2 regions of the Ligilactobacillus murinus genome follow, and region 2 is predicted to be linked to the other one. Evidence: predicted binding sites of a transcription regulator. Region 2 holds the regulator's gene; the other holds the start of a gene.
The links. Region 2 encodes CtsR, which represses protease genes until heat stress. Its sites were predicted from a motif close to TTGGTCAAAAAAGGTCAAANA; they were not measured.

Region 1 (5,015 bases), 980 kb from region 2:
TACTGGTTTCAGAAAATGAAAGGTCAGGTTGCACAAGCATGTAGGCTTTTGCGGCTGCAATTCCGTCACTAGCTGCGATACCCTTCAACATTTTCGTCATTATTCAGCAAGTCCTTCCTTTGTCATTGTTTCTGCGATAGCTGCGATCGCTTCTGCTTCATCAGCACCATCAGCAGAGATCACAACATCAGCGTTTTGACCTACACCTAATGACATAACACCCATGATAGATTTCAAGTTTACTGATTTACCTTGATATTCTAATGTAATATCTGAGTTAAATTTGCTTGCTGCTTGCACCAAAAGTGTAGCTGGACGTGCGTGAATACCTGTTTCTGCGATTACGTGAAATTCTTTCTTTTCCATTGTGGATCATGCTCCTTTAAATATAAATAAGATTTGTGCAACAATTAGTAAACAAATTGATCACAGCTGTAAAAGAATTCGTTTACATTAGCGGTTACACTAAGTGTTGCACCTGCTATAAAGAATAATACCATGAATTATTTATCAAGACAAGGTATCACTCTTAAACATTTTGATAATATGTCAAAAAAAATTTATTTATCATTTTTGTGATAATGATAGATAACTCCGCCACCACGTTTAGCTGTACCGACCACATTTTTCCGATAATTATAATTTAGTAAAATCTTTTGAAAATCCATAAATTCAGCTGTTTCGATCTCAAATTCTGTTATCTCACCTGCATGCAAGCGATCTAATAATGTTTGATAATCCTTTTCCATCCTGCTACCCCCTCTCACACATTTTAAAATTATACCATCTCCAATTTTTTTGCTTGCACTTAAGATAAAAATTTGTATAATAAAGCTACAAAGGTCAAAGTTGGTCAAACTGATTTTGACATTAAATTTAACCGGAAAGGTCGCGAATTGCTATGTTATGCCAAAATTGTCAGCAAAACCACGCTACGCTACATTTAACAACAAACATCAACGGTCGCCAAACTTCGATCGACCTTTGTCCTAACTGCTATCGAGCTTTGAAAAATCAAAGTCAACTACCACCTTCCTTGGATGGTATCTTCCAAGATCCATTGGGTAGTGATCCATTCGCTGATTTCTTTAAAGAGATCAAACGCCAAAGCCAACAGCGTCCCACACCAGCGCAAGGTCCCCAAACAAAAGGCGGAGATAATGGTGATAACGAAGGCATTTTAGATAAATATGGGCTTGATCTCACTGCCCAAGCCAAAGCGGGCCAGATCGACCCAGTTATCGGGCGTGACCGCGAGATAAAACGTGTAACTGAGATCTTGAATCGGCGCACTAAGAACAATCCTGTCCTTACTGGTGAAGCCGGAGTCGGGAAAACAGCAGTTGTCGAAGGTCTTGCTCAAAAGATCGTTGACGGCGATGTTCCACAAAAACTATTAAATAAAAAAGTTATCCGCTTAGACGTTGTTTCCTTAGTCCAAGGGACCGGGATCCGTGGTCAATTTGAGCAACGCATGCAGGAATTAATGGATGAATTGAAACAAAAACAAGATATCATCCTCTTTATCGATGAGATCCATGAGATCGTTGGGGCTGGAAACGCTGAGGGAGGCATGGATGCTGGCAACGTTTTAAAACCAGCTCTAGCTCGCGGTGAGTTCCAACTTGTCGGGGCTACTACTTTAAACGAATTTCGTACGATCGAAAAAGATGCGGCCTTAGCGCGGCGTTTACAACCCGTCCAAGTTGAAGAACCTTCTAAAGAAGAGGCTTTAGCGATCTTACACGGCCTACGTGCTAAATATGAAAGCTACCATCAAGTCGCCTATACCGATGAAGCTCTTGAAAGTGCGATCCAACTTTCGACTCGCTACATTCAGGACCGCTATTTGCCGGATAAAGCGATCGATCTCTTAGATGAAGCCGGCTCGCGTAAGAATTTAGCTTTACAAGCTTTTGACCCAAGCGAAGTCAAAGCTAAGATAGCTCAAGCACAGACAAATAAAAAAGCTGCTTTAGACCAAGAAGATTATGAAAAAGCCGCCTTTTATCGCGATCAAATCGCTAAACTAGAAGAACATTTAACAGCTAAACCTCAAGTCAAAAGCGAAGTTACCGCCCAAGATATGGAAAAGATCGTCGAGGAAATGACTTCTATCCCTGTCGGTGAACTCAAACAAAAAGAACAAGCACAATTACAAACTCTAGCCCAAACACTCAAGCAAAACGTTATCGGCCAAGACCGTGCCGTTGATAAAGTTGCCCGCTCGATCCGGCGCAATCGGATCGGCTTTAACAAGTCAGGTCGACCGATCGGTTCATTTCTTTTTGTCGGTCCTACAGGAGTCGGGAAAACGGAAGCAGCTAAACAACTTGCTTTAGAACTATTTGGAACGACCGAGGCCATGATCCGCTTTGATATGAGTGAATACATGGAAAAATTCTCTGTCTCTAAATTGATCGGTTCGCCTCCGGGTTACGTTGGATATGAAGAAGCGGGCCAGTTAACCGAACAAGTTCGGCGACATCCATATAGCTTGATCTTATTAGACGAGATCGAAAAAGCTCATCCCGATGTCATGCATATGTTCTTGCAGATCTTAGATGATGGGCGCTTGACTGATTCACAAGGCAAGACTGTCAGCTTTAAAGATACGATCATCATCATGACAAGTAATGCCGGTTCAGGTGATCCGATCGTCAACGTTGGCTTTGGCACGACCAAGAGCACCCCTAATTCTGTGGTCGATAAATTGACTAAATACTTCAAGCCAGAATTTTTGAACCGTTTTGATGATATTATCGAGTTCAATGCTTTGACTAAAGAAAATCTTGACCAGATCGTTTCGTTGATGCTCGAAAAAGTCGACCAAACGCTACAAGAAAACGGAATGTCACTTAAAGTTTCAACTAAGGCCCGCCAAAAATTAGTCGAATTAGGCTATGATCCTAAGATGGGGGCGCGTCCACTACGCCGGACGATCCAAGACCAGATCGAAGACAAAGTAACTGACTTTTACCTTGATCATCCCCAAGTTAAAAACTTTTACGCTGATCTAAGTGACGATACGATCGTGATCAGTGAAGCAAACGTTACTGAATAATTCAACAAACTGGGAGTTTTTTTACCAACTTCCCAGTTTTTTATTTTCAACATTTCTATCAGATAGTTTATAATAGTTATATAGAATTGGTAATTTGAAGCATGCATTTTACTTCAAACATTTTACTATATTTAGCAAAGGAGGAAATCAACATGCAACTGATCGATGTTACCAATAGTTACTCTCGCATGATCCAACATGAATTAGTTAAATCACCAGTTCATTTCATCAAAGTGTATACCCTAGGGAATTCAAAAGTCGTCTATAAGAAAAAGCATGCTTTTTCTGAGATCGTCATCTCAAACAAAATTCGTCAGATCACCCCTAAAGAAATTGAATTTGTTAAAACTAAGCTTTTAAAAGACCGTGCCGACGCTGCGACTGTTACTGCTCAAGGAAACTTAGTGGAAATAAATTTGGAGAACTAATACCTAGAAACCTCGTAAGCTACCTTACGGGGTTTTTTATTATTAAGTACTAAAAAATTTAAGCTATCTAGTAATAATTTTGTGCAATCATTTTAGAGATACGTTATAATTGACGTGATACCGATACGAGGGAGGCGAGTTCAAGTTGGCACCGAAAAGACAAAAAAAGACAAAACATCCAAATAATAAAAAACACCGGTCGCGCTTTGCTAAGCGTTCTAAAATCGAAATAGCTCCAATCAAAGAAGCATTGCTCGAGGAACAACCAGAGATCGAGATCGAAAAAACTGCGCCAGCTCAGCAACCTATCGCCCCGGCGCCACCACTAAAAAAAGAAGCAGAGATCGTATTAGACCAAAAACAAGCGGTCACGACTAAAAATGAGCTCAAGAAAAAAGCCACTACCCAGGATTCGACTGTCATCTTGATCTTCCAAGATGAAGACAAGAAATTCTTAGCTTCACCGCAGATCATTTCGGGTAAGCGCCACGAACCGATCAAATTCAGATTCAAAGATTTTGAAGGTTATAATTTGATCCAAGTCGATGGCTTTACGCGTGATTTTGTCTTGCCTTACGCTGCGATCACTTTTACCTATCGTAAAAAAGATGCTGGTAACATTTGGATCTTTTGTCAAGATATCGATGATCGCCGTTTTTTACAAAAACCAACTTTTATTAAAGGAAAAGTCGGGGATGAGTTTTCTCTTTCATCACCTGCGATCCGCAACTACACTCTCTTACGGGCTCGTGGTTTGACACATGGGATCTTTACTTATGATCAACAAGCTGTGACCTATTTTTATCGTCGGGACAGTTGGAAAGATGTTGATTATACCCCACACTATCTAAAATTCAAGCAGTCCCTACCTTGCTTAGATGCTCCTGATGGGCAAGTTACCGATGTGATCTTGGCTAAAAATACTATTTGGCAAACTTTTGAAACGATCATTACTACTAACGATCAACGTTGGTATTGCTTAGGCGGTAGCATTTGGATCAAATATGATGCCGAATTGATGACAATGTTGGATAAAAAACCAGCTGTGATCAGTGAGCATGATACCCTTGAGATCGATCTACCACACTCGATCGACCTTCGCCATAATGCAATGATCGACTTTATCCCCGATGGTGAACTTGTCTTATACGATAAACCGTTTGGGCAAAAAGTCGGACTGATCAAAAATGGACAGATCGTAACTTTGACAGGACGGATCAGAGTTGAAGGGATGCTTTGGTTTGAGGTCAATGGACTTGGTTGGACGATCCGCGAATACCTAAACTTGGACCCGTGATCATATATACCAAAAAGCTCAGAACTGACAGTTGAGACATAGATCTCTTAACTGTCAGTTCTGAGCTTTTGTTATTAACTAGCGCCTATTGATCACAGTTTTGCCGTTAATTTTACATCAGGATATTTATCTTTGAACCATCTTTCTGAAAATTCATTTTCAAACAGAAATAGTGGTGCACCTTGCCGATCTTTAACAAGTAAGTTTCTTGAACTCGACATCTTTT
Region 2 (5,015 bases):
TTTTAGCTTAGCTTTAGTTTTAGATAACTTGTTGCTCTTTTCAGCATTCATGATCCGCAACCGCGCTGCCGCTTCATCCATCAGATCGATCGCCTTATCAGGTAAGAAGCGCTTTGTGATATAGCGTGAACTCAACTTGACGGCCGCATCTAAAGCATCATCGTCGATCTTGACTTTATGGTGCTTTTCATACCGAGAACGCACACCTTTTAAGATCTCAAGTGTCGCTTGTTGGTCAGGTTCATCGACCATAACTGTCGCAAAGCGCCGTTCTAAAGCGGGATCAGATTCAACGTATTTTTGATACTCATCTAATGTCGTAGCCCCGATGACTTGAACTTCGCCCCGCGCTAAAGCAGGTTTTAAGATATTAGAGGCATCGATCGCCCCTTCAGCCCCACCAGCACCGATCAAAGTATGCATCTCATCGATAAATAAGATCACATTGCCATCACGGTAGACTTCTTCTAAGATCTTCTTTAAGCGATCTTCAAATTCACCACGGTATTTGGTACCAGCTACAAGTGAGCCCATATCAAGCATCATCAAGCGTTTCTTCGCCAAATTCTCAGGGACATCTCCCTTGACGATCGCTTGCGCTAAACCTTCTGCGACCGCCGTCTTACCCACACCAGGTTCACCTAGTAATACTGGGTTGTTTTTCGTCCGGCGACTTAAAACTTGGATCACCCGCTTGACTTCACTTGTGCGCCCGATAACTGGATCGGTATCTTCATTTTGTGCGATCGCCGTCATATCCCGTGCTAACCCATCTAATGTTTCTGTCTTGGAACGTTTTTTGGCTTCATTAGCTTGCTTAGCTAAATGCTGACGTTGGCGGTCAGTCATGCCCAATTGGCGCAACAACAACTGCCGCAAGCGCCGGGTATCGACCTGTAAACTATACAAGATCCGTGAAGATAAAATATTTTCATCATTTAATAGTGCCAATAATAAATGTTCGGTCCCGATCTTAGACGAACCCATCATCATCGCCTGGCGCAAGGCATCATTTAAGACGGCCTTGGATTTTGGTGAATATGGTAAATAACTATCTGGTGCTTGACGGCGCAAAGTTCCATACCCTGCGATCCGTTCGATCTCTTCTTTGATATCGACACTACTTACAAGATTTTGCCTTAAAACTTGACCGGCAACACCATTTTCCTCCAAGACAAGGGCCAACAATAAATGCTCGGTCCCGATCGCTTGGTGCTTGAAGTAGTTAGCTTGTTCTTGTGCAAGTAATAAGACTTGGTTAGCACTCGGTGTGTAAGATGTTGAATCCATAAGATCCCCTTCTTTCTATTATTGATCAGCACAACGCAGACGATTTAAAATGCGATTCAAGATCTTGGCACGGATCGCCTCTTCTAACTCATTGTCGGATAGTGCTAGCGTGCTTTTCTCGATCGCCGTCGCTACTAAATGTGCCTCTTTATGTGTCAATAGCTCATTTTCATAGAGCGTTTGAATGATCTGAAATGCTTTGGTCTCGCTGATGCTCGTCCCAACGTACTCGATCAATTCATCTAAGATATCCGGGTCACTGATCAAATCGACCTTGGCGATCCGAATATACCCACCTCCGCCCCGCTTACTCTCGACTAAATAGCCATTTTGCAAAGTAAAACGCGTCTTGATCACGTAATTGATCTGCGAAGGCACGCAGTCAAATTGGTCTGCGACTTCAGAACGTTTGATCTCAACTTGGGAAGCTTCAGCAAGAATACTCTTCAAATATCGTTCGATTATATCGGAAATATTGCGATTTTGCATAAAACTATCCTCGATCTGTTTGACTAACTTTGACTATAATTATAAACGTTATCCACCATGCTTGGCAATGAATTAGCGTTAATTTCTGGGGCTGATCGTGTAAAATATCCTTTATTTATCTGCCGTAAAGATCACAGCCCACGCAACATGTTCAGCTGGGCAAAAATAGACGAACTGATCGCCTGTTCCTTTAGCCTGCTCAACTGAAATAGCTTGGTCAGCATATTTAGCTGTTGGGCTAGTCGGATCTTTTTCCCATTTAGCATACTGTGCCTTAGTTCCCGTAAAGCTTTTTTCCTTGGTATAACCCCTTTGCTCATAGGGTGCCAACAGGTCAGCTGTGATCTGTTTTAGCTCTTCTTTAGTGTAACGCTTAGCAAAACTGCTTTGACTAGTTGTTGCTGAGCTTTCTTTAGTCGAGCTCGTTTTTTTAGTAGGTCTGACCGATAACTTGACACTGTTTTTGCCCCACGTCACGTGATAGCTGCACCCACTGACACCTAGAACAAAAGCCCCGATCATCAAAAAACAAACCGAACGCTTCATTTAACTTCCCCCTTAAACAAAAAGAGCCGTCCTGCATAGGTACGACTCTAACTAGTAATTGATCGGGATGGCAGGATTTGAACCTGTGACCCCCACGTCCCGAACGTGGTGCTCTACCAAACTGAGCTACATCCCGAAAACAATTACTATTATAATACTAGTTTGTTAAATGTAAAAGGAAAATCTTATTTTTCTTAACATTTATCTGGGCAAGGAACGTGCTTTAGTAAATAAAACAGACTATCATAAAAGATGAAAGGAAGGTGGATAACATGACAAATACTTGGCTTTATAAGCAATTATTTACCAATTGGAAGAAATTTGAAGTTATCTATGTCAGCATTTTGATCTTGATCCAACTGGCTGTCTTTTTGGTCGTTCCCGATAGCTTGATCGGTATGATCTCAGGTGTCACGGGCACGTTATCCCTCGTTTACGGGATGAAAGGACGCAAGATCGCCTTTATCTTTGGAACGATCCAGTGTCTAGCCATGACTTACATTGCTTGGATCAGTCATGCCTATGGTTCATTTGCGATGGATATCTTCTATGTCATCTCACAACCCATTGGCTGGTTCATGTGGGGCCACGACCAAGCAACGCATCGCTTTTCTTCTGCCAGTCGCAAAAAACTTTTTGGCGGTGCCTTTGTCGCTTGGCTCATCGGCTGGTGGATCTTAGCTTTACTACACGGACAACTGCCGTATTTTGATTCGATCAATTTTGTCGTCAGTTTCATCGCTCAACTGCTCTACATCTTGAAATACCAAGAAAACTGGTCACTTTGGATCGTGGTCAACATTGCCAATATCCTCTACTGGTCGATCCTAAGCCTCCAAGTCATAACTGGTGCTACTGACATCGGTTCTTTAGGGGCTTACCTCTCCCAAGTTGCCTTGCAAGCAGCCCTACTCTTTAACTCGATCTATGCAACTAAAGTCTGGGCCAGTGGTGAAGCCGACAATGAAGGTGGAACTAAGTCGTAAATTATATAAATAAATCAATATTTACTCTTCACCACTCACTTAAAGTAAGTTAACATAGATGTTGCTTACTTAAAATAATAAAGAGTGGTAACTAACTATAGAATTCAAAGATGCACTTACACCTTGAATCCTCTCAGCGTGGGCTTCCTGGAAAATCCGACTTAGTTTTTATGCATCGCGATATCTGACCTTGCCTAAGAATACTTCTGCGTGGTCGATCTATGACTTAGGTGCTTTTGGGCAAACCTTGATGCTGGCAGCTGTTGCTCGAAAAATCGATTCAATACCAGCGTGAGAGATCGTCAAGTATCCAAGTGTCGTTAAAAATATCATGCAGATCCCAGATGATAAACAACTCATAATGGGGATCGCACTAGGTTATCGCAACCAAGCAACAAAGATCAACGGTTTTTATACTGAGCGCAGTGAAGTTGATAAGTTTTTAACTTTCAAAGACTAAATGTGACAACTTAACTTATAGAGACGATCCAAAGAGGACCTACCACGATGCAATGGTAGGTCCTCTTTGGATCATCTCATGCTCTTTAGTTTAAGTTATCCAAATACTGTTCGCCCCGATCGCATAATGCTACTACGAGCGAAACTATACTATTCCCCAATTCAGTCAACGAATACTCTGTTTTACGCATTTGAGTAATAAGCCGATCACCAATCTTAGCATACAAATAAAGTCAAAAAAATAGATCAAACTTGACGCAATAAATTTTTCTGGCACCACTTTACCTCATCTTTCATCGCACATTTCCTGTTTACCCTTATTTAAAACTGGTAGTACCACAAAGGCTGTAAATTCTCCATTTACGGCTTTAAAATCATAATACCCGTTATATTTAGCAACTCTTCTTTTGATACTCCTCAGCCCAATTCCTTGGCGTCCATATCTTTTAGATGATCCAACCCTAAGTTTATTATGATTTTGCTGGCGTATTCCCGAGTAAGGATTTTTCACTTTAAATATAAGCTTACCTTCCTTAAATGCCAACATAATTTTTATAGACTTCTCACTTGGTGTGGCCTCAATTGCGTTATCCAATATATTTCCTAAAATTGCGCAGATATCTATCTCCTGTTTACTAAGATCCAAATCACTGGGAACTTGCAACTTTAATTTATAATCTATATTTTTTAATGTCATTACTTTTATCTTCTGACTTATAATTGCATCTAAAGCTAAAATTCCTGTATGTTTATTCTTGAGTACAGTACTTTTAGAAATATCAGCTACCAACTCTTGAATTTTTCTATGATCTTTTCGTTCTGCATAGTATGCAATACTTGCTAAAATATTTTTCAAATCATGTCTCAACGTTCTGATTTCTTCTTCTTGTTGCAAAAAATCTCTAAAAAACTCTAACTGCAACTTCTCAAGTTGCAACATTTGTACTTGATAATTTTTGGCTGTTAAATAGTTATATAGATATAAAATAGAAACATTGAACCATAGCAACAATAAACAAATAACCAGCAGTATCCCACTGTTATGGATCAAATTCAACACTAAAAAAATTGACGATAATATTGGTGCTTGCATTAAAAGCAAATATTCCTTGATCGAAACATCTACTTTATTTTCAAATTTAAAATTTCTCAGGCATTGAATCAGCATAATAAAAAAAATAAGAATAATTGCATACATTCCCAAGAAAAACAAACTAGCATTTCCACTTACTACCATGTAAAGTG

Region 1: the regulator CtsR is predicted to act here: its motif matches at 840-860, upstream of CPS94_RS06415 (ATP-dependent Clp protease ATP-binding subunit).

The regions. Positions count from the first base shown of each region.
Region 1 is NZ_CP023565.1:1,261,017-1,266,031, forward strand. Features, by position in the region: gene ptsP (phosphoenolpyruvate--protein phosphotransferase) at 1-100, opposite strand, end outside; gene CPS94_RS06405 (phosphocarrier protein HPr) at 100-366, opposite strand; gene CPS94_RS06410 (hypothetical protein) at 561-749, opposite strand; gene CPS94_RS06415 (ATP-dependent Clp protease ATP-binding subunit) at 902-3,064, shown strand; gene CPS94_RS06420 (DUF1827 family protein) at 3,217-3,492, shown strand; gene CPS94_RS06425 (MucBP domain-containing protein) at 3,638-4,789, shown strand; gene CPS94_RS06430 (peptide chain release factor 3) at 4,882-5,015, opposite strand, start outside.
Region 2 is NZ_CP023565.1:2,245,870-2,250,884, reverse strand. Features, by position in the region: gene CPS94_RS11015 (ATP-dependent Clp protease ATP-binding subunit) at 1-1,290, opposite strand, end outside; gene CPS94_RS11010 (CtsR family transcriptional regulator) at 1,309-1,779, opposite strand; gene CPS94_RS11005 (porin) at 1,891-2,325, opposite strand; tRNA gene CPS94_RS11000 (tRNA-Pro) at 2,388-2,461, opposite strand; gene pnuC (nicotinamide riboside transporter PnuC) at 2,598-3,311, shown strand; gene CPS94_RS11750 (nitroreductase family protein) at 3,643-3,771, shown strand; gene CPS94_RS11840 (winged helix-turn-helix transcriptional regulator) at 3,857-3,961, opposite strand; gene CPS94_RS10985 (sensor histidine kinase) at 4,057-5,015, opposite strand, start outside.